DNA from 2 places in the Lactococcus sp. DD01 genome. Region 2 is predicted to be linked to the other one. Evidence: riboswitches for the same ligand, from Rfam matches in the RefSeq annotation. Region 2 holds a riboswitch; the other holds the start of a gene.
The links. Region 2 has a riboswitch for lysine ahead of LACDD01_RS05280 (ABC transporter permease subunit). Riboswitches for the same ligand answer to the same signal wherever they lie in the genome.

Region 1 (11,788 bases), on a different contig from region 2:
TTTATGCTCATAGCTGTGCTATAATGAAGATATGGAAAAAATAGTATTTGTCTGCTTAGGTAATATTTGTCGAAGTCCCATGGCTGAGTTTGTCATGAAGGACTTAGTTGAAAAAGAGGGGAAAAATTTCGAGGTGGAAAGTAGAGCCACATCGAGCTGGGAACACGGGAATCCCATCCATCCAGGGACACGTTCTCTTTTAACTACGTATGGCATCCCATTTGATGCTGCCAAAGGGAGCCAACAGATCTCACGGGAAGATTTCCAATATTTTGATCAAATTATTGCAATGGATAAATCTAATAAAGAAAATTTAGAGAAAATGGCTCCTGCAGACCAAAAACATAAAATAAAAATGCTTTTGAATAAATCAGTCCCAGATCCTTGGTATACGAGAGATTTTGAGGAAACTTACCGCTTGGTAAAAGAGGGTTGTTTAAATATTTTAGAAAATAATGGCAATTGATGTTATATGATATGACATAAACCTTTGACAAGAGATAAAACTAGGTTTATAATATGGCCATAGAGTTGAAGTTGAGGAGATGACGGGTGAAAGAACGTGAATTGAGACACTCCCTAGCAGTGCTACCTATTGGTACTGTTATGAAACTAACAGGATTGAGTGCAAGACAAATTCGCTATTATGAGGAACAAGGTTTACTTTTTCCAGAGCGTAACGAAGGTAACCGTCGGATGTACTCTCTTAATGATATTGAGATTGTTTTTGATATTGCTGATTTACTGTCGGAAGGCAATAATATCGCTGATATTAAGCGTATCTATGCTCAAAGACAGAAAAAAGCTATGAAAAATCTCTCTATCAGTGAAGTACATCTTGCTTTAGAACGTGAATTTGCACAGCAAGGACGCTTCGGACATCCAACATCAACTCATTTTAACCAGCCGCGTATGTAAGAAAAAACTTACATCAAAGAAATTGAAGCATCGTTTATTCTTAAAAGGAGCCGTATTATGGGAATCACAGCAGCAAACATCCGTCGTGATGTCAAAGAAAAAAATATTAAGTTTCTACGTCTAATGTTTACCGATATTTTAGGAACACTTAAAAACGTAGAAGTTCCAGCAACTGATGAACAGTTAGACAAACTTTTTGACAACAAGATGATGTTTGATGGCAGTTCAATTGAAGGCTTTGTCCGCATCAATGAATCAGATATGTACCTCTATCCAGATTGGGACACATGGATTATCTTCCCTTGGGGAGATGAGTACGGAAAAGTAGCTGGCGTTATCTGTGATGTTTATACAGCAGAAGGACAACCTTTCCCAGGAGATCCACGTGGCGTATTGAAACGTAATCTTAAAAATATGGAAAAATTAGGCTTTAAAAAATTCAATCTTGGTCCAGAACCTGAATTTTTCCTCTTCAAGCTTGATGAAAATCAAGAACCAACACTGGAAGTAAACGATAAAGGTGGATATTTTGATCTCGCACCGACCGACTTGGCAGGAAATACACGTCGCGAAATCGTAAATGTCCTTACTGACCTTGGTTTTGAAGTAGAAGCAAGCCACCATGAAGTAGCTGTTGGGCAACACGAGATTGACTTCAAGTATGCCGATGCATTGAAAGCTTGTGACAATATTCAAATCTTTAAACTTGTGGTAAAAACAATCGCACGTAAACATGGTTTACACGCAACCTTTATGGCCAAACCTAAGTTTGGTATTAATGGATCTGGTATGCACTGCAACATGTCGCTCTTCACAGAAGATGGGCAAAATGCTTTCTATGATGAAGCAGGTGATATGGGACTTTCGGAAGCTGCAAACTACTTTATTGGCGGTTTGCTCAAGCACGCTTATAACTATACAGCCATCACTAACCCAACAGTTAATAGCTACAAACGTTTAGTGCCCGGATATGAAGCACCAGTTTACATTGCCTGGGCTGGTCGTAACCGCTCACCGCTAATTCGCGTACCAGCATCCCGTGGTATGTCTACACGTGTCGAGCTTCGTTCAGTAGATCCATCAGCCAATCCTTACTTGACAATGGCTGTTCTCCTTGCCTCTGGTCTTGATGGGATTGAAAATAAAATCGCCGCACCAGAAGCTGTTGAAGCGAATATTTATGTAATGACCGAAAGTGAACGTAAAGCACATGGTATTACAGACTTGCCGTCGACTTTACACAATGCTGTGAAGGCACTACGTGAAGATGAAGTAGTAACAGCTGCCTTAGGTGAGCATGTTTTGGTTAACTTTGTGGAAGCTAAAAAAATCGAATGGGCGAGCTATGCACAATTTGTAAGTCAATGGGAAATCGATAACTATTTGGAACTTTACTAAAAGAGATAAGCATCTTTAAGATGCTTTTTTTGAATTTTTATACTAAAAAGACTAAACTATACATATGGATATAAAAGAAAATTTAAAAAATATTATAGATAAATTAGACTATGGACAGGTTGCAAAACTTGCAATGTTGGAGAGAGGAGCTTATGCAGTATCTGGACCGCAGGAAGCAGCTGCTGATGGTGACCTGTTTGAGGACTTTGCATCCAAATACTTGTCGGAGAATGAAGATTTGACGGTTGTTAATCGCAAAGACCCAGAAGTTGCACTTCAACCAGAAGATTTTGAGGTATTGCTTGGTCAACTAAAAGCTCCTCAACATATCATTTTCGTAGAATGTCTTGAATTAGGTACGACTGAAATTAAGGGCTTTTTGAATGCCTTACTCTCGGCTGGTTTAATCGAAAGTAGCAAGGTAGTTCTCTTGGACTTGCCACAATTAGAATATATGGCATTACGTTCAAGTATGAAAGGAAAAATCGCTATTTAAAGCGATTTTTTTCTTGATATTCTCGGGAACGTTTCATAATTTCTTTATAGATAGAGTGGATAGCTGGCTCGTATTGGAGTTTCTCTGTCCTTTTTTTTATCTTTTCGAGAATAAAGTATTCTCGATCCGCATCGTAGACATTTTTATTTTCTTCTGCCTTAGCTGTGATTACCTCGTCAACCAAGGACATGCGTCTTTCTAAAAGCGCAATAATTTGATCGTCTAGTGCATCAATTTCTTTACGGGTTTTTTCTAAAGTCATATTTTTATTATGACACAAAAGCTTCTGGAGGACAATTTTTAAATAAAAAAAGCAATCTACATTTATTAAAATGAAAAAGTTTGTCTTTCGACTTTAATAATGTTAAACTTTAATAAATAATATTAAGGTTGGAGAAATTATGGATTGGTTTTTTAATCTGGAAGATGAAGAACAAGAATTTATCAAACAATTTATTTTTGCATCGGGTTCTTTGAAAGAGTTGGCCAGGTATTATGGGGTGAGTTATCCTACAGTGCGGTTGCGTGTAGACCGTTTAATTGAGAAAATTGCTCTGAATGATACTAAAAAGGATTCCTTTGAAGTGAGTATTATGCAAATGGTTATTGATGAAAAAGTGAGTCTGAGCAGTGCAAAAGAGATTATAAGAAAATATAGGGAGATTTGAGATGAATCATTTAATGGATATAGCAATAATTGGAGTCATTATCGCATTTCAGACATTTGCGGGATATAGGGAAAATAAGTACTTGGGTGCCATACTTCCGCTTGCTTTCTTGGCCGCTGTAGGTGTTTTCTTATACAGAGGTGCTCTCGGGTTTAATTTTAAAGATATTGTGATGCCCTTTGTTGGACTCTTTGTCTTAATCATGCTGTATCAAGGAGGAAAAGAGTCAAGAAAAAGCAAGATAAATAAAGAGTTAGAGAAAATGAAAGCCAAAGATATTTCAAAAAGAAAATAAGAGATAATTTAACCGCAAGTATTGACTCTATTGTGGGTTAAGTTTATAATTATAAGATGAATAAAAGCGAAAAAATTGAAGGATATGAACTCCTTAACCTACAATTGAAAGGTTTACTTTCAACACAAAACTATACATTGTCAAATCTCTCCAACGCATCAGCTCTTCTTAATGACTTCTTGCCTAATCAAGTCTTTGCAGGGTTTTATTTGTACAACGGCGAACAACTTATTTTAGGTCCTTTTCAAGGTGGGGTTTCTTGTGTCGAAATAAAGTTAGGCGCTGGAGTATGTGGTGAAGCCGCAGAAAAACGCCAAACATTGATTGTTGACAATGTTAAAGAACATAAAAACTATATTTCTTGTGACAGCCGAGCACTGTCAGAAATTGTAGTACCGATTATTAAAGACGGCGAATTAAAAGGAGTTTTAGATTTGGATGCTTCAGAAACTTCCTTTTATGATGATGTCGATCAAAAATATCTTGAAGAATTTTGCCACATTTTGTCAGATATGACTGATTGGAAATTTTTTTGAGCGAGGTAAACAATGAAGGAAACAGTAAATAACTTTATAGCAGATAAATTTGGTACCAGTGAGGTGAAGCCTGTAGGTTTTAATGCTTTGGCTCAACCTAAAGCATTTGCTCAAGATTTGGGTAACTTTGTGTATCAGTTGCACCAATTAGAAGCAACGGGAGCCGAAAGCCCAGCCTTAATGTTGCCGGTCATCGAAGCTGAATTTTTGACACTGTTGGATCAAATGAAAAGAATTGCACCTGTAGAAGGTCTGCGCTTGTATTGGGATAAAGCTTCTAAAAATCCATGGACTAAGCCCGCGGTCGTGTTACATGGGGATTTGAACTTAGATACCGTGTGGAAGATGGCCGACAAATTTTCGGGAGTGGCTGAAACAACAGCTTCCATAGTTGGCGATCCAGCCTGTGATTTGACTATTGCATGGGAAATATTTGATGAGAAACAAAGAAAGATATTTTTCTCCGCCGCTGAAGCCGATAAGGCAACAGTCATCCGCGCTCGCGTTTGGGCTATTTACAAGGCAATGAAAAATTATAACGCTGCCGATATTGATCAGTCTATACTGGCGCGTGATGTTCTTTTCCGAATCAATGAAGAGCTCGGTCTTGGCGCAGAGCCAGACCTTTATTAGAAGGAATGAAAAATGGCTTACCAAGCTTTATATAGAAAATACCGTAGTCAAAGATTTGATGAGATGGTTGGCCAAGAAGTGGTGGCCACAACCTTAAAGAATGCTATCGTTAATGGGCAGATTTCCCACGCTTATCTTTTTAGTGGTCCACGTGGGACAGGAAAAACTTCCGCGGCAAAAATTTTTGCCAAAGCAATTAACTGTCCTAATCAGAAAGAGGGAGAGCCTTGTAACACTTGTGATATTTGTCAAGCTATTACCCAAGGCAGTCTTGAAGATGTGATTGAACTTGATGCTGCTTCGAATAATGGAGTTGACGAAATTCGTGAGATTCGAGATAAATCAACCTATGCAGCCAGTCGCGCAACTTATAAGGTTTATATTATCGATGAGGTTCATATGCTTTCAACGGGAGCATTCAACGCTTTACTGAAAACCTTGGAAGAACCTACAGATAATGTTGTCTTTGTTTTAGCAACAACTGAGCTTCAAAAAATTCCGGCAACAATTATTAGTCGTGTGCAGAGATTTGCTTTTAAAGCTATCACGACAAATGATATTCGTCAGCACTTAGCAGAAGTTTTAGCTGATGAGAAGATTGAGTTTGAAGATGCGGCACTTGATGTCATTGCAAAATCTGCCGAGGGAGGAATGCGTGATGCCTTGAGTTTATTGGATCAGGCCTTAAGTTTTTCTGATGGCAAGCTTGCAGAGAAGGATGCTCTTTTAGTGACAGGCTCCATTGCCAATGAAGCGCTTGTCTCTTATGTTGCAGCATTGACCGCTTCAGATGGACCAACTGCACTTGATGCTTTGGAGAAAATCTTTCTTGAAGGTAAAAATATGTTGCGTTTTACGGAAGATCTCTTAACTTATTTCCGTGATTTGCTTTTGCGGGAAAATAATGAAATCCCACGACCTCGTCTTTACCAATGGATCAACATTGCGATTGAGTCTCTGAAAATTATTAAAGAAACAACACAGAGCAAAATTGCTGCTGATGTGATGACGATGCGTCTTGTAGATGCAGGTGCTTATTCTTCTGCGGAAGATAAGGAAGTTCCGGAAAGTTTGAGCCATGAGCTTCAGGCTTTAAAAGCAGAAGTTGCAGAGCTAAAAGCTAAATTGGCAGAAACGGGCAACCAAACGGTGGTATCCACTGTCAGTCAAGAAGTTCAAATTAAGCAGCAAGTGAAAACGAAAACAGTCACCGAAAAGTACACTGTAAATCAAGATTTGGTTTTTAAAGCTTTAAAGGAAGCGACCAACGAAGCTCGTCAAGCAGTTTTTGGTGCATGGCCTGAAATTGTTTCCAGCTTTACCAAACCTTCAGACCGTGCCTTAATCAATAATACTGCCCCCGTGGCAGCCTCAAGTAATTTTGTGGTAGTTACTTTTCCTCATGGTAATTTAGCAAAGCGTGTTACGGAAAATGAAAACCTACAATTAACTTTTGGCAATTTAATGTCATCAATATTGGGATTCTCGCCTGAGATTATTGCTTTAGCAGAGCAAGATTGGCAGTCTGTACGTCAAGAGTATGTCTTAAGCCTTAAAAAAGGGGAGCAGCATGTTACAAAAGATACGGAATCTGAGCCAGAAGCAGAAGAAGTTCTTGTAAGTAAGGCTAAAGAATTTTTTGGCGAAAAAGTGAAGATAATCAACGACTAAAAAAACGCCTTATGGCGTTTTTTTTTTTAGTCGTTTTAATCAATATCACGGCTTAAATCAACTTCTTCAAGCGGAATAAGTTTTGTTTTCTTCACGATTTTGTAAGAGAAATATAAAATCAAGAAGAGAGGTAAAGCAAGGTAGGTCGTAATGATGCTTTGCGCATTCATCGTTACGGTAGTAATTTGCCCGATAACGATAATGATTGAAAGAATAAGAGCGATGATTGGTCCAATAGGGAACCATTTAGCATGGTAGCCTAACTCAGAAAGTTTATGACCTTGTTTAATAAAAGCACGGCGGAAGCGGAAATGGCAGATAGCAATTCCAATCCAAGCCAAGAAACCAGACAAACCGGAAGCAGCGACCAAATAGAAATAAATTTCAGTTCCGAAGATACTTGTTAAGAAGGCCAAAAGACCGATGGCAACAGTCGCTAAAATTGCATAAATTGGTACGCCGTTACTTGTATTTGTTTTAGCGAAGATTTTCGGTGCATGCCCCTCTTTTGCCATACCAAAAAGCATGCGAGAAGCAGCATATAACCAAGAGTTTGCAGATGAAATAACCGAGGTTAAGATGACAGCATTCATAACGGATGCAGCAGCAGCTAAGCCAGCACGTTCAAATACCAAGGTAAATGGAGAAACGGTAATGTCGCTTTGGGTTGCTGCACGGAGAAGACTAGGGTCTTTATAGTAAACCAAGGCACCGATTACGAATATTGAGAGGAAATAGAAAATAATAATCCGCCAAAAGACTTGTTTAATCGCTGAGGGTACATTTTTCTCAGGGTTTTCTGACTCGCCGGCTGCGATACCAACGATTTCTGTACCTTGGAAAGAGAAGCCTGCAATCATGAAGACAGCAATCATACCTCCAATACCACCGACAAAACCATGATTTCCTCCAGCAGAAAGATTGCGTGCCACATCTGGCTTATAACTCATAACTCCAAAAATTGTTGCGAGACCAATCACGATAAAGGCGATAACAGCGATGACTTTAATTGTCGCCATCCAAAATTCTGCTTCACCATAAGCTTTAGCTGAAATGAGGTTAACCAAGAGGATGAGCGCAATCACAATAGTCGACCATATCCATGTGGGCACATGGGGCAACCAGAACTGCATAATAACACCAACTGTAGCTGCCTCAACCGCTACAGTAATTGCTGAGTTAAACCAATAGTTCCATCCCATAGCGAAGCCGAAAGCTTTATCTACATAACGGTCAGCGAAAGAAGCAAAAGAGCCTGATACTGGAAGATAGGAAGCCATTTCACCTAAAGACGTCATAAGGAAGAAAACCATGAGCCCAATGGCGACATAGGCAACTAACGCGCCTAAAGGTCCAGCTTGAGAAATCGTTGCGCCTGATGCAACAAATAGCCCGGTGCCAATAGTTCCTCCTAAGGCAATCATTGTTAAGTGACGATGTTTAAGGCCACGTTTAACTTGCGTGGATGGCGTGGCCTCATTATTTGAAGTATTATCCATTACTTCTCTCCTAAATTTATAAATATTAATACAAAAAGCAATCCCTAGAGATTGCTAAACGTCAGAAAGATCTTTCATCCGAATAGCGCATCATGGTCATAGTTAGACCACGACAGTTTAACAGGTATTTCCCGCTAAACCAAGAAAAGTCGGTGAGCATAACTTTTCTTTCGGCAACCGCTCCTGGGCTAAACTTCTCAGCATGCTCTAGCTCTGCTTAGCTTATTATTGGTTGCGACCTCTATCGTTTATTAAGTATTTATGAATATTTTAGATTAATTTGAGAGGGATGTCAAGGACGAGCCTGCTAGATTTGAATAATTATACACGTTGTTGTTTAAAATTACAGATTTTTTAATGTTTAGCCATTAAAAATCTAGACATTTGTTTTAGAGATTAAAAAGAGTTATAATATAAGAAGAGATGATTGCGTTTTCATCTCAATTATATCTGGAGGTGGTTTTCAATGACGTTTACCCCAAAATATGTATCTCCAACTTACGTGGGAGAAAAAATAGTATGCGTAACCCGTAGCCAGGAAGGGGAAATCTCCCACTTATACCAGCGCTTTGATAGCCGTTGCAAGTTGCATTTTATCGTGAAAAAGCTTGGCTATTATCAATCGAAAGAAGGTGAGTATCGCTACATTCCAGCTAATGTGCTTGAGGTAGTCGCTTAATAATAAAAAATGATGAGAAATCTTCTGCAGAGGCAGAGGGTTATTTTTTATTTTATAATAGAATAAATAAGATAAATCAACTTGCAAAATGTAGCTAAATTTGATAGAATATATACTTGTGAGTAAAAACTCATAACTTACACAGGCTCCAACCTGTGTCATTAGTCCAAAAGGAGGAAAAATCAATGACAAAATACGAAATTCTTTATATTATTCGTCCAAACATTGAAGAAGAAGCAAAGAAAGCCCTCGTTGAACGTTTCGATAGTATCTTGACTGACAACGGTGCTGCTAATCTTGAGTCTAAAGACTGGGAAACACGCAAACTCGCTTACGAAATTCAAGACTTCCGCGAAGGTATCTACCACATCGTAACTCTTGAAGCTGCTACTGATTCAGAAGCTTTGAGCGAATTTGACCGTCTTGCTAAGATTAACGGCGACATTCTTCGTCACATGATCACTAAAGTAGAAGCTTAATTCTAGTTTAGCTGGACAAATTTAAAGGAGAAGCATCATGATTAATAATGTTGTTTTGGTCGGACGCGTTGTGCGTGACCCTGAACTGCGATACACACCGCAAAATACTGCGGTTGCTACATTTACGATTGCTGTTAACCGTCGTTTTAAAAACGCGCAAGGCGAACGTGAAGCTGATTTCATTAACTGTGTCATCTGGCGTCAATCTGCTGAAAACTTGGCAAATTGGGCTAAAAAAGGTGCCTTGATTGGTGTAACAGGTAGTATTCAAGTGCGAAATTATGAAAACAAAGAAGGTCAACGTGTTTACGTGACCGAAGTATTGGCTGATAACTTCCAAATGCTTGAAAGTCGTGCCGCACGTGAAGGTGGCTCTGGTTCATATTCTGCACCACAGCAACAACAATCACAAAATCGTCCTTTTGCTGGCTCTAACAGCTCAGCAGGAAATTCAACACCTGATTTTGGTCGTGATGCAGATCCATTTGGTGGCTCACCGATGGAAATCTCAGATGATGATCTTCCATTCTAATAAGTAAGGCAGCTGTACAAGGCAGTCTAACTGAGCCCTATTCGTTGAGTATAAAAGCGGTATCCGTATTGACTTTTCTACTCAACAACATCATACAATAATATAAGGAGAAACACACTATGGCTTTTCAAAAACGTGGTGGCTTCAAACGCCGTAAAAAAGTTGACTTTATCGCAGCTAACAAAATCGAAGTTGTTGATTACAAAGACACTGAACTCTTGAAACGTTTTATCTCAGAACGTGGTAAAATCTTGCCACGTCGCGTAACTGGTACTTCAGCTAAAAACCAACGTAAAGTGGTTACAGCTATCAAACGCGCACGTGTTATGGCTCTCTTGCCATTCGTAGCTTCAGACGAAAACTAAGAAATAACTAGGCACCTTCGGGTGTTTTTTTGTTACGTGCTTTGATACAATAGGGAGCGTGAATCTCATTATGAAGAATAAAAAATCTGAATATGGTAAAATAAAGCAATGACATGGATTATAATTTTACTTTTCTGCCTTTTGGCTTATGGTATTTTCGTTGAACCGCATTTGATGCGTGTGCGACAAGTGAAAATTTCAAACACAGCCGGGCTGAAAGTTGCACACTTTACCGATACACATTTTAATTGGCACACACATCCACGCCGCTTTTTTAAATTTTCAAAACACATAAATAAAACACAACCTGACTTGATCTTGTTCACAGGCGACTTATTTGATAAAGTCGATTGGGCGCAAGCGCATGATGTTGATAAGGTAAAAGAAATTTTAGCAGAACTTGAAGCACCCTTAGGAAAATTTGCGATTTTGGGTAATCATGATTTTTCGCATGAAGGGGATGCTAACTATATAAGAACTTTTCTAAAGGAAGCAGGTTTTACTGTACTTACCAACCAATCACTCATGTCAGGAACAGTATCATTAACCGGACTTGATGATTTACGTGAAGGACAACCAAATTTTAGTATGGTCCCTGAGCAAGGAAAGTTTTCGATTTTAATGATTCATGAGCCGGATACGATTTTACAAGTAGAATTTCCTGAAAAATATGATTTAGTCGTTGCAGGACATAGCCATGGTGGGCAAATTCGTCTTGGTAATTTGCGCTTACGTAATGATGGCTCAAAGGTGTATGATTCTGGTCTATACATATTAGGGAAATATACAAAACTTTTTGTCAATGCCGGTATTGGCCTAACCTTTTTACCAATCAGATTTGGTGTTCCTCCAGAAATCGTCTATTATGAAATTTAAAAAGTCTCCAGAATTTTATCTGGAGACTTTTGTTTAACGTTCTTGTGAAGAGATAATGGTTTCTTTACCATTATTATCAACAGCATGGAAATGCCGAGGCCAAGAATTATTAAAAGGGTATTGGAAATCAACTGTAATGGTTAAAGGATTGTGCGGCTGTGAAAATTTCACAGAAAGCAGTCCTTTTTGGTTGAGTAATTCAAAATTGATAAGGGGCTCAAGCGGGATAACGCCTTTTAGCTGATTGTCAATGATGAACCAAAAACTGTCAATGATTTCACCAGGAATACTAGAGACAGTTCCATAGCTTGCATAGCGTCCTTTTGTTTCAGTAAATGCCATTTTGGTCCTCCTTTATCATTAACTTTCTAGTTTAATTTAAACGGGTTTGGCTGATCACTTCTCGAATGTTTTCCAAAGTATCTTCGATTGAATCCTGAGCTTTCATCCCGTACATCAAAAAGATGGCATCGAGAAGACTAATTTGAGAAACGGTTGAAGCGACAGCTTCAGGTCGAAAAGATATTTCTTCAGCGATTGAAATAAGTGCCAAGTCGCTTTTTTTCACCAAGGCTGAGTTGGCAAATGACGTAATGGCAATCACAGGAACGTGATTGCTCTTCAAAATATCAACGATTTTCAGTGTATCTTTGTTTTTACCAGTATGTGAGATAACAAAAGCACAGTCTTTTTCGGTCAGTTTAGAAGCCAACATTTGTTGATAATGAAAATCCTGATGATAT
Region 2 (10,952 bases):
TGAAGAAGAAAACGCCTTACGTCGTGTTCATGGAGGCGCAGAACTCCAACAAGATCTTTCAGAAGAGTTATCTATCTTTGAGAAATCTTCCAAAAACGTTCAAGAAAAAGAAAAAATCGCAGCTATAGCTTTTGAAAAGATAAAAGAAGGCGACATTATTTACTTGGATGCTGGAACTACAGTTGCGCCACTTTGCCATTTGCTTAATCAGTCGGGCAAGCGTGTCACTATCGTGACCAATTCGATTAGCCATTTACCAAAATTAACCAGTGAAAACCTCATTGTTTATTTGCTTGGTGGTCGAGTGAAACGTCAAACTGATGCCATCATTGGCAGTTCGGCCATCGCTCAACTTAGTACTTACCGTTTTAATCTTGCATTTATCGGAGCCAATGCTTTTGATGAAGAACTGGGGGCTATGACACCGGACAGTGAAGAAGCAGCGATTAAGACACAGGCCATTCGTCAAAGCCGGACAAGCTATCTCCTCCTGGACAGTAGTAAAATCGGTCAAACAAGCTTTGTTAAGTTTGCAGAAAGTGACCAAATAAAACTTATAACGGAGAAATTATGATATACACAGTAACACTAAATCCAGCATTAGATTATTTCATGGATTTTGATCAGGCTAAACTTGGACAAGTCAACCGAGCGACAGAAACGCGTATGCTTCCTGGTGGTAAAGGGATTGTTGAAAGTCGCATGATGTCCCTTTTAAAGGTAGAAAATACGGCTCTTGGTTTTCTTGGTGGCTTCCCTGGGAAATTCATTCAAGATTATCTTGAAAATATCGGAAGTCAGTCCGATTTTACTCCAATTGCAGGAACAACACGTATTAATACAAAAATCAAAGTCAATGCGCAAGAGGAAACCTCCTTTGATGCTGCTGGACCAGACTTATCAGATGCTGAAATTCAGGCCTTCCTAAGTAAATTTGATGATCTACAAAGTGATGACATTGTCGTTTTTGCTGGTACTATCCCTAAAGCTTTAGGGGAAGACTTCTATGAAGTTTTGATTGAGAAAGTAAAAGCCAGAGGCGCACAGTTTGCTATTGATGTTGACGGACAAAAGTTGCTGAAAACATTGAAATATGAGCCACTCGTCATCAAACCTAATCGTGAAGAGTTGGAAGAAATCTATTCTGTTAAGTTTAAATCCAAAGAAGATATTATCCCTTATGGTCAAAAACTTTTGGCAGAAGGAGCACAAAATGTCATGATTTCTATGGCAGGTGATGGTGCTTTACTCTTCACAGGTAAGGAAACTTATTTTGCCGCTCCAATCAAAGGAGAGTTGAAAAACTCTATCGGTGCAGGAGATTCAACAGTTGCAGGTTTCCTGGCCGAGTGGAGCCGAAGTCAGGATACTTTAGCAGCCTTTAAACAAGGTGTTGCCTGTGGTACAGCTAAGGTTTTCTCAGAAGACATGCCGAGTGAAAGCTTCTTAAAAGAATGCTTTGAAAAAGTAACAATCGAAAAAATAAACGAAGATTAGAAAAGAGGAAGATTATGGAAATCAAAGATTTACTCAAAACAGAAGTCATGATTTTGGACCTTCAAGCAACGACTAAGGAAGCTGCCGTGGATGAAATGGTAAACAAGTTAGTCGCAGAAGGTTACGTCAGTGATTTTGATACATTTAAAGCTGGAATTATGGCTCGTGAAGCGCAAACTTCAACTGGTTTGGGCGATGGTATTGCCATGCCACACAGCAAGAATAAAGCTGTCAATGAAGCTGTTGTCCTATTTGCAAAATCAAATGCAGGTGTGGATTATGCAGCCCTAGACGGACAACCTGTCAATCTTTTCTTTATGATTGCAGCACCAGAAGGCGCAAATGACACACACTTGGAAGCCTTAGCACAACTTTCTAAGTTCCTCTTGCAAGCTGGATTTACAGACAAAGTAAAAGAAGCAAAATATCCGCGTCAAGTGTTAGAGCTTTTCTCTGAAGATACAGAAGAAATTGAGCAAGTCACTGATAGCGAGCATTATGTTTTAGCCGTAACAGCATGTACGACAGGTATTGCACATACTTATATGGCTGAAGAAGCACTTAAAAAACAAGCTGCTGAAATGGGCATCGCCATCAAAGTTGAAACAAATGGGGCGCGTGGGATTGACCACAAGCTGACTGCTGAAGATATTCAAAAAGCTGACGGTATCATCGTTGCAGCGGATAAGAAAGTGGAAATGAACCGTTTTGCAGGGAAACCGATGGTGCAAGTTCCTGTCGCTGCCGCTATTCGTCAACCCGAAGAACTCATTAATAAGGCAGTTTCTGGTAATGCACCAAAATTTGAAGCTGATGCCGCTGATGAGGCAAAAGAAGAAAGCTCTGGCGGTATTGGTAAAGCCTTCTACAAACACCTTATGGGTGGTGTATCTGCAATGTTACCATTCGTCGTTGGTGGTGGTATCTTGATTGCTCTTGCCTTCTTGATAGACCAATCAATGGGTGTTCCTAAAGATCAATTGGCCAACCTTGGTTCTTATCATCCGATTGCGGCTTACTTTAAAAATATCGGGGGCGCAGCCTTTGCTTTCATGCTTCCAGTCCTAGCTGGTTTTATCGCCAACTCAATTGCAGATAAACCTGGTTTAGTTGCAGGTTTCGTTGCGGGTTCAATGGCTGCCTCTGGTCTTGCCTTTGGCAAACTTGATCCAGCTACAATGATTCCATCAGGTTTCCTTGGCGCTTTAGTTGGTGGTTTCATTGCTGGTGGTGTTATTATCCTCTTGCGTAAGCTCTTGACTGTCTTGCCTAAATCGTTAGATGGGATTAAAGCAATCTTGATTTTCCCACTTTTAGGGACATTCATCACAGGATTGATCATGCTTTTCATCAATATTCCTATGGCAGCAATCAATACAGGCCTTTCAAACTTCTTGAACAGCCTTAATGGAGCATCAGCTTTAGTTCTTGGTATTATCGTTGGTGGTATGATGGCAGTTGACCTTGGTGGACCAATTAACAAAGCTGCTTATATCTTCGGTACAGGAACATTGGCCGCAAGTGTTGCTACTGGTGGCTCAGTCGTTATGGCAGCGGTTATGGCTGGTGGTATGGTTCCACCTCTTGCAACTACAGTTGCCGTCCTCTTCTTCAAAAATAAATTTACAAAAGAAGAACGTCAATCAGGTTTAACAAATATTGTTATGGGACTTTCATTTATTACAGAAGGTTCCATCCCATTTGGTGCTGCTGACCCAGCACGTGCTATTCCTTCATTTGTTGTTGGTTCAGCCTTAGCAGGTGGACTCGTTGGTGCGGCAGGTCTTAAATTGATGGCACCACACGGCGGTATCTTCGTCTTAGCTCTAACAAATGGCCCACTTTTATACCTTCTCTTTGTTTTGATTGGTGCTCTTGTTTCTGGTTTGATGTTCGGTTATTTGAAAAAAGAAAAATAGTATTTTAAATAACAAAAAAGCTTGAATTTCAGCAACAAATCTGTTAGAATATTAAGGTCTAACAAACTTTGGTCTGGCAAACAGTCCAAGGCAGAAAGGAAATTTTGCAAAATGAAAAAAGACATCCATCCTAATTACCAACCTGTTGTGTTCTTGGATACAACTACTGGTTTTAAATTCTTGAGCGGTTCAACTAAAGGTTCGAAAGAAACTGTTGAATGGGAAGACGGAAACACTTATCCATTGATTCGTGTGGAAATCTCTTCTGACTCACATCCATTCTACACTGGCCGTCAAAAATTCCAAGCAGCGGACGGACGTATCGCTCGTTTCAACAAGAAATATGGAAAATAAAAAAGTGCTTCGGCGCTTTTTTATTATCGCTCAAATTTGCTATGGTAAATCAAGTCCAACTGTAAGCAAATTCTGAACATCTTTTAGTTCATTGGGCTATAAAAATTAAAAAAATATCATATAATAGAAACAGATAGTATACACATATAAAATTAAAGGCATGCGTGAATATGCCTTCTTTTAAACTCACTATAAAGATAAAGGAAAAATAAAATATGAAATGGTCTATTTTAGAAGTATCAAAAAAGAAAATAATTAAATTCGAAGAAGCGCTTGATTTAACGGAAGAACTTAAGCAACGCTCAGAAGAAATCCTTGATGCAAAACCTGTAAATGTTCAAGGACAAATCGCCTATGACGATGGCATCTATTACTTGGATTATACACTTGAAGTGGATTTGACTTTACCATCATCACGGAGCTTGAAGCCAGTAGAGTATCTTATGTCAATCGCTGTGAATGAAGCCTTCACCACAGATGAGTTTCTTAAAAAGAATGAAGATTTACTGGACAGTGACATGATATTTACATTGGAAGCAGATTGGATTAGTCTATCAGAATCGGTAGCTGATAATATTCTTTTAGAAATTCCCTTGCAAATTTTAGCAGAAGATGAGAAAGCTGGAGCTACAAGTTTACCTTCTGGCAAGAACTGGTCTGTCTTGTCTGAAGCAGACTATCAGAAACAAAAAGAAGAAGAAGCAGATAAAGAAAATAAATCACCTTTTGCAGGATTGGCAGATTTCTTTTCCGAAGAAAAAAATTAAGAAAAATCTCATAAAACACTTGCAACAAAATTACAATTATATTATAATTTCATTATAGAGGAAATAAAATTAAAAAGAAAAGATATTAATGAGGCTAAACTATGAATTCATCTAAACGTATTTTGATTATCGAAGACGATAAAAACATTGCGAGATTTGTTTCACTTGAGCTTGAACACGAAGGATATCAAACTGCGGTTCAAGACAATGGTCGTAAAGGTCTTGAAGAAGCAATGTCAAAAGATTATGATTTGATTTTGCTCGACTTAATGCTCCCAGAGCTGGATGGCTTTGAAGTTGCACGACGCTTACGCCGTGAAAAAGATACACATATTATTATGATGACTGCACGTGACTCAACAATGGATCGTGTAGCAGGTCTTGATATTGGAGCGGATGACTATATTACAAAACCATTCGCAATTGAAGAATTGTTAGCGCGTGTCCGTTCACTCTTCCGTCGTGAAGACCATATCCACACGATTGAAAAATCAGACAATACTTCATTCCGTGATTTGGTAATTGATAAAACAAACCGCACTGTACATCGCGGAAAAAAAGTTATTGACCTTACACGTCGTGAATACGATTTGCTTTTGACCCTGATGCAAAATGTGGGTGACGTCGTAACACGCGAATACTTGGTTTCTGAAGTATGGGGTTACGAAGAAGGTACAGAAACAAACGTTGTTGACGTTTATATCCGCTATTTGCGTAACAAAATTGACGTGGAAGGCCGCGAAAGTTATATTCAAACGGTTCGTGGTATGGGATATGTCATGCGTGACCGCAAATAATATAGGGAATATATAAGAAGATTTCTAGTGGTTTTGCCACTAGATTTATTCCTTTTATGGCGATGTAAAGAAATAGAAAAATGCGACATGGTAAAATTTTTTGATTCGAAGAAGAAAAAAGCAGAAAATCTGCCCGAGCGTAAGCGAAGCATCATGCTACGTTGGGCCTTTGCAAATACGATTTTTTGTTTTATAACCTTCACTATTTTTACAGTATTGGTTTATCAACTGACCATAACAACCTTCATCAATTCTGAAAAAGAGGACATGATGAAAGCTCTGGACAATGTTGAGCAAAGTTTATCCCAATCGGAAAGCAAACTGTCGGAAGACAATCTTGCAAATTATTTGGCTTATGCCAAAGACTACACAGCATCCAGTCAGGGAAAAGAAAATGAGCTAGAAACACTTGGAAGTATGATTGGTTCTAGGAAGTCTTTTTATGTTTTTGATGTCGGTGAAAATTTGATTTATTCGACCAATTCGTATGGTTTCCCGCTAAGGAAAGATGTGGGGGATTCTACTCATGCTGTACGTACATTTGGTGAATATTCTGGTTATTTGGTTGAACGACCCGTTCATTCTAAAAAAACAGGGAAACTGATTGGCTATGTGCAGGCTTTCTATGATATGAGTTATTATTACAGCGTGCGAACAAAGCTACTGATTGCCCTGATTATCTTAGAAATTATTGCTCTCTTTATTGCTCAGTTTGTCGGTTATTTTATGGCAAGTCGCTATATCAAGCCTCTAGAGCGTTTGCACGATGCGATTACTACACGTGCCAATAATTTGAAGGCGGATTTCAAACCTGTAGTGATTCAAACAGGCGATGAAATTGAAGAACTGGCGACTGTTTATAACGACATGATGATTAAGCTTAACGATTACGTTGATCAGCAGAAACGTTTTGTTTCTGATGTCAGTCACGAGCTACGTACGCCACTTGCAGTTTTAGATGGTCATTTGAATCTCTTGAATCGATGGGGGAAAAATGATCCGGAAGTGCTTGAGGAGTCTTTACAGGCCAGTATAGAAGAAGTTAGCACGATGAGAACGATGTTAGAGGAGATGCTTGCATTGGCCCGTCTTGAAAGCATTGATTTTCAAGATGAAGATCTGATCTGTGATCCAACAGAAGTTTCTAATTTTCTTAAGAAAAACTTTCTCCTTATTCATCCTGATTTAAATTTAACTGTTGAAAATTACTTGACGCCGGGTAGATTGGCTCATATTTATCCCAACCATTATGAACAAGGCTTAAAAATTTTGATTGATAATGCGATAAAATACTCGCCTAAAGATCGCCAAGAAGTGAAAATCCATCTAGAAGAAGATGACAAATACATTATTACGACAGTTGAGGATCGTGGCTATGGCATTAGTCAAGAAGATTTAAAACATGTCTTTGAGCGCTTTTTCCGTGCCGATAAAGCACGAAATCGAGATATAGGTGGAACAGGTCTTGGTCTGTCTATTATCCAACGCATAGTGGAAAACTATGACGGGGATGTCAGTGTGACTTCCATTGTAGGCGAAGGATCGAAATTTACTTTAAAAATTCCTAAGATTAAATAAATATAAAAATTCTACTGAGTATCTAAAAGTACTTGCTAGGCTTTTAATCTTAATCTTATTTCTTGAGTTTTTTGATAATTCGAGAAAATTGTTGACATTCGTTTAAAAAAAGGTTAAGATTTAAAATACAATATACAAATAAAATGATAGAGGTCGCAATGAATAGGAAGTTTTACTGAGCTGGACAAGCGTTGAAGTAAAACGGAGGAGACATTGCCGAAATGAATTCACTCGTCCAAGTGAGTTTGTTGGGGCAGCAAGGGATACTTGCTGAACTGTCGCAGTTTTGCGGAGTGCTATTCGTTACTTACTGATAATATGAATCACGTACAACGTTTAGCAACCTCTCTGTGTAAAGGTTGCTTTTTATTTGGAAAAATGAAAGAGAGAGTATTATGAGAAGAACAAACTTATTCTTACTTGTCGCGACGTTGTTTACGGTATTATTTATCGGTAGTTCAAAAGTGAGTGCAGAACAGTTCCGTGTCGGAATGGAAGCTGCATATGCCCCTTTTAACTGGACACAATATGATGATAGCAACGGTGCTGTCCCTATTGATGGTGTAGATGGCCAATGGGCTAATGGTTACGATGTACAAGTTGCAAAAAAACTTGCTGATAAGTTAAATAAAGAATTAGTAATCGTCAAATCAAGTTGGGATGGCTTGCTGCCAGCTCTAAAATCCGGAAAAATCGATGGCATTATTGCAGGAATGTCGCCAACTGCGGAACGTAGAGAACAAATCGCCTTTTCAGAACCGTATTACACATCTAACCTTGTAATGATGGTCAAAAGTGGCGGTCCCTTTGCTCAAGCATCGAGTTTAGCAGACTTCTCTGGTGCAAAAATCACTGCTCAGCTGGGAACTTTTCACTATAACATGATTGACCAGATTGAAAGTGCTAACAAGCAAACAGCAATGAAAGATTTTTCAAGCATGCGTGTGGCTTTACAAAGTGGAGCCATCGATGGTTATGTAGCTGAACGTCCCGAAGGAGTGACAGCAGAAAAAGCAAATCCAGACTTCAAAATGATTGAATTTGGCGAAGGAAAAGGTTTTGTCACAAACTCTGATGATACAACAGTCGCAGTAGGTTTACGTAAAAATGATCCCAACTTACCTGTAATTAATAGCTTTTTGACAGGTTTTACACCTCAAGACCAAAAAGAACTGATGGATGAAATGATTGCTGCTCAACCAGAAGCTAAAACACAAGGCGCTTGGTATGATCAAATTATCAGTATTGTAAGAGATAACGGCAAACAGTTTCTTAATGGTACAGGGATGACCTTATTCATCTCTTTGATTGGTACGATTATTGGTACAGTTTTAGGTCTTCTTATTGGTGTTTATCGTACTATTCCAGAAATTAGTAATAAATTTTTAGCCTTTTTACATAAAGTATTTGGCTGGCTTATTTCAGCTTATATTGAAATTTTCCGTGGTACACCAATGATTGTTCAAGCAATGGTGCTTTACTATGGAACAGCTCTAGCTTTTGGCTTGAGTTTGGATCGGACCTTAGCTGCGCTAATTATTGTGTCCATCAATACAGGTGCTTATATGTCGGAGATTGTACGTGGCGGTATTTTCTCTGTGGATCAAGGGCAATTTGAAGCCGCGCAAGCTATCGGAATGACACATGGGCAAACTATGCGCAAGGTTGTTTTACCACAAGTCTTGCGAAATATTCTTCCAGCAACAGGAAATGAATTTGTCATTAATATCAAAGATACATCAGTCTTATCTGTAATTTCAGTAACTGAGCTCTTTTTCCAAGGGACAACAGTGGCGCAACAAAACTTTATGTATTTCCAAACCTTTGCTGTCATCTGTGCAATTTACTTTGTCTTAACATTTACAGTAACACGTATTCTACGCTTTGTAGAAAGAAAAATGGATGGACCAGACGCTTACGTCCCAATCCAAAATCAAATGCAAGTACAAGAACCGGGGGACGCTTAAATGACAGCAATCTTAGAAATCAATCATTTAAAAAAATCATTTGGCAGTAATGAAGTGTTAAAAGACATTCACTTAACGGTAAATCAAGGCGAAGTTATTTCGATTATTGGTTCATCTGGAAGTGGTAAATCGACATTACTTCGTTCAATCAATTTATTGGAGAAGCCATCTGGTGGGGAAATAATTTATAAAGGTGAAAATGTTTTAGCAAAAGGCTTCGATATTCCTAAATATCGCACGCATCTGGGCATGGTTTTCCAAAGCTTCAACTTGTTTAACAATATGAATGTTATCGAAAATGTTATGGCTGGGCAAGTTACAGTATTGAAAAAAAGCCAAGAAGAAGCTCGGACTATTGCGCTCGAGAATCTGGAAAAAGTGGGCATGGCAAGCTTTGCTAATGCCAAACCTGCACAACTCTCCGGCGGACAAAAACAACGTGTGGCGATTGCTCGTGCAATTTCTATGAATCCAGATGTGATATTATTTGACGAGCCGACTTCAGCGCTTGATCCCGAAATGGTAGGCGAAGTCTTACAGACAATGAAAGGACTGGCTGAAACAGGATTAACAATGGTTATCGTTACACATGAAATGGAATTCGCGCGTGATGTAAGTGATCGTGTAATTTTCATGGATAAAGGGGTTATTGCTGAAGAAGGACGGCCAGCGGAAATCTTCGGAGCTCCGAAAGAAGAACGGACGCGCGCTTTCCTTTCACGCTTCTTGAAAGCTTAAATAAAAAGAGCAAGCTTATGCTCTTTTTTTCTTTGCAAAAGACCTCTTATTTTCACAGTAAAACTTTCAAATACAAACTCTATATTGAAAAAATAGGTAAATAGCGGTAAAATAGAGGGAAGTAGAAAGAATAGGAACAATGAAAAAAATCAAAACTTTTGAAGAAAAAAAAGTACTCATCCTCGGATTAGCAAAATCAGGAGAAGCTGCAGCCCGCTTGCTTCATACTCTAGGTGCACACGTAACTGTAAATGACGGAAAGGCTTTTGAAGAAAACCCTGCCGCGCAAGCCCTCTTGGAAGAAGGCATTGAAGTTATCTGTGGTAGCCATCCCCTTGAACTTTTAGACGAAGATTTTGATTTTATGGTAAAAAATCCAGGTATTCGTTATGATAACCCAATGATAAAGAAAGCATTGGAGAAAAAGATTCCAGTTGTTACGGAAGTTGAACTTGCTTATCTTGTTTCGGAAGCTCCAATTATTGGGATTACTGGAACCAATGGTAAGACAACAACAACAACGCTGATAGCAGATATTTTAAATGCGGATGGTCAGTCTGCAAAATTAGCAGGAAATATTGGTTTTCCCGCTTCTGAAGTAGCTGCCCATGCGAGTGCTCAAGATACTTTGGTAATGGAACTCTCAAGTTTTCAACTGATGGGAATTGTAGATTTTAAGCCTCAAATCGCTCTCATTACCAATATCTTTTCATCGCATTTAGATTATCATGGCTCTCAAGAAGCTTATGAAGCTGCCAAATGGCGTATTCAAGAAAACTTAACTTCTGAGCAATACCTTATTCTCAACTTTAATCAGGAAAAATGTCGTGCTCTAGCAGAGCACACAGCAGCTCGAGTTGTGCCATTTGCAACTGAAAATAAAGTTGATGGTGCTTATGCGCTGGAAGGTAAACTTTATTTTCGTGATGAATTCATCATGGATGCAGATGACCTAGCTTTGCCTGGGGAACATAATTTAGAGAATGCTCTGGCAGCAATAGCTGTTGCCAAGCTTTCGGGTGCTAAAAATCATGCAATTATTGAAGTGCTGACAAGCTTTTCGGGTGTGAAACATCGCTTGCAGTATCTTGGTGAACTTGCAGGACGTAAAGTCTACAATGATAGCAAGGCCACAAATATACTGGCAACAGAAAAAGCTTTGTCAGGTTTTGAAAATAGTCGCTTATGGCTCTTAGCTGGCGGACTAGACCGTGGAAATGGCTTTGAAGACCTCGCGGATTCTGTAACAGGGATTAAAGGTATGGTTCTTTTTGGGGAGACTGCACCAAAGCTGCAAGATCTTGCAGATCGCTTGCAGATTCCAACACTCCACAG

Region 1: it holds a riboswitch for lysine, as region 2 does, so the genes downstream of both, LACDD01_RS10120 (amino acid permease) here and LACDD01_RS05280 (ABC transporter permease subunit) in region 2, are expected to answer to the same signal.

What each region holds. Positions count from the first base shown of each region.
Region 1 is NZ_KQ968942.1:63,952-75,739, forward strand. It holds gene LACDD01_RS10070 (low molecular weight protein-tyrosine-phosphatase) at 32-466, shown strand; gene LACDD01_RS10075 (MerR family transcriptional regulator) at 553-918, shown strand; gene glnA (type I glutamate--ammonia ligase) at 976-2,316, shown strand; gene LACDD01_RS10085 (hypothetical protein) at 2,381-2,812, shown strand; gene LACDD01_RS10090 (chorismate mutase) at 2,805-3,074, opposite strand; gene LACDD01_RS10095 (DUF2089 family protein) at 3,214-3,480, shown strand; gene LACDD01_RS10100 (hypothetical protein) at 3,482-3,775, shown strand; gene LACDD01_RS10105 (GAF domain-containing protein) at 3,832-4,311, shown strand; gene LACDD01_RS10110 (protein kinase family protein) at 4,324-4,944, shown strand; gene dnaX (DNA polymerase III subunit gamma/tau) at 4,957-6,615, shown strand; gene LACDD01_RS10120 (amino acid permease) at 6,651-8,114, opposite strand; lysine riboswitch at 8,190-8,366, opposite strand; gene LACDD01_RS10125 (hypothetical protein) at 8,581-8,793, shown strand; gene rpsF (30S ribosomal protein S6) at 8,979-9,272, shown strand; gene ssb (single-stranded DNA-binding protein) at 9,310-9,804, shown strand; gene rpsR (30S ribosomal protein S18) at 9,924-10,169, shown strand; gene LACDD01_RS10145 (metallophosphoesterase) at 10,278-11,045, shown strand; gene LACDD01_RS10150 (DUF960 domain-containing protein) at 11,079-11,387, opposite strand; gene LACDD01_RS10155 (MurR/RpiR family transcriptional regulator) at 11,419-11,788, opposite strand, start outside.
Region 2 is NZ_KQ968939.1:1,081,538-1,092,489, reverse strand. It holds gene LACDD01_RS05315 (DeoR/GlpR family DNA-binding transcription regulator) at 1-574, shown strand, start outside; gene pfkB (1-phosphofructokinase) at 571-1,497, shown strand; gene LACDD01_RS05305 (PTS fructose transporter subunit IIABC) at 1,512-3,416, shown strand; gene LACDD01_RS05300 (type B 50S ribosomal protein L31) at 3,528-3,770, shown strand; gene LACDD01_RS05295 (YceD family protein) at 3,986-4,537, shown strand; gene LACDD01_RS05290 (response regulator transcription factor) at 4,639-5,334, shown strand; gene LACDD01_RS05285 (HAMP domain-containing histidine kinase) at 5,422-6,912, shown strand; lysine riboswitch at 7,052-7,219, shown strand; gene LACDD01_RS05280 (ABC transporter permease subunit) at 7,308-8,879, shown strand; gene LACDD01_RS05275 (amino acid ABC transporter ATP-binding protein) at 8,880-9,617, shown strand; gene murD (UDP-N-acetylmuramoyl-L-alanine--D-glutamate ligase) at 9,757-10,952, shown strand, end outside.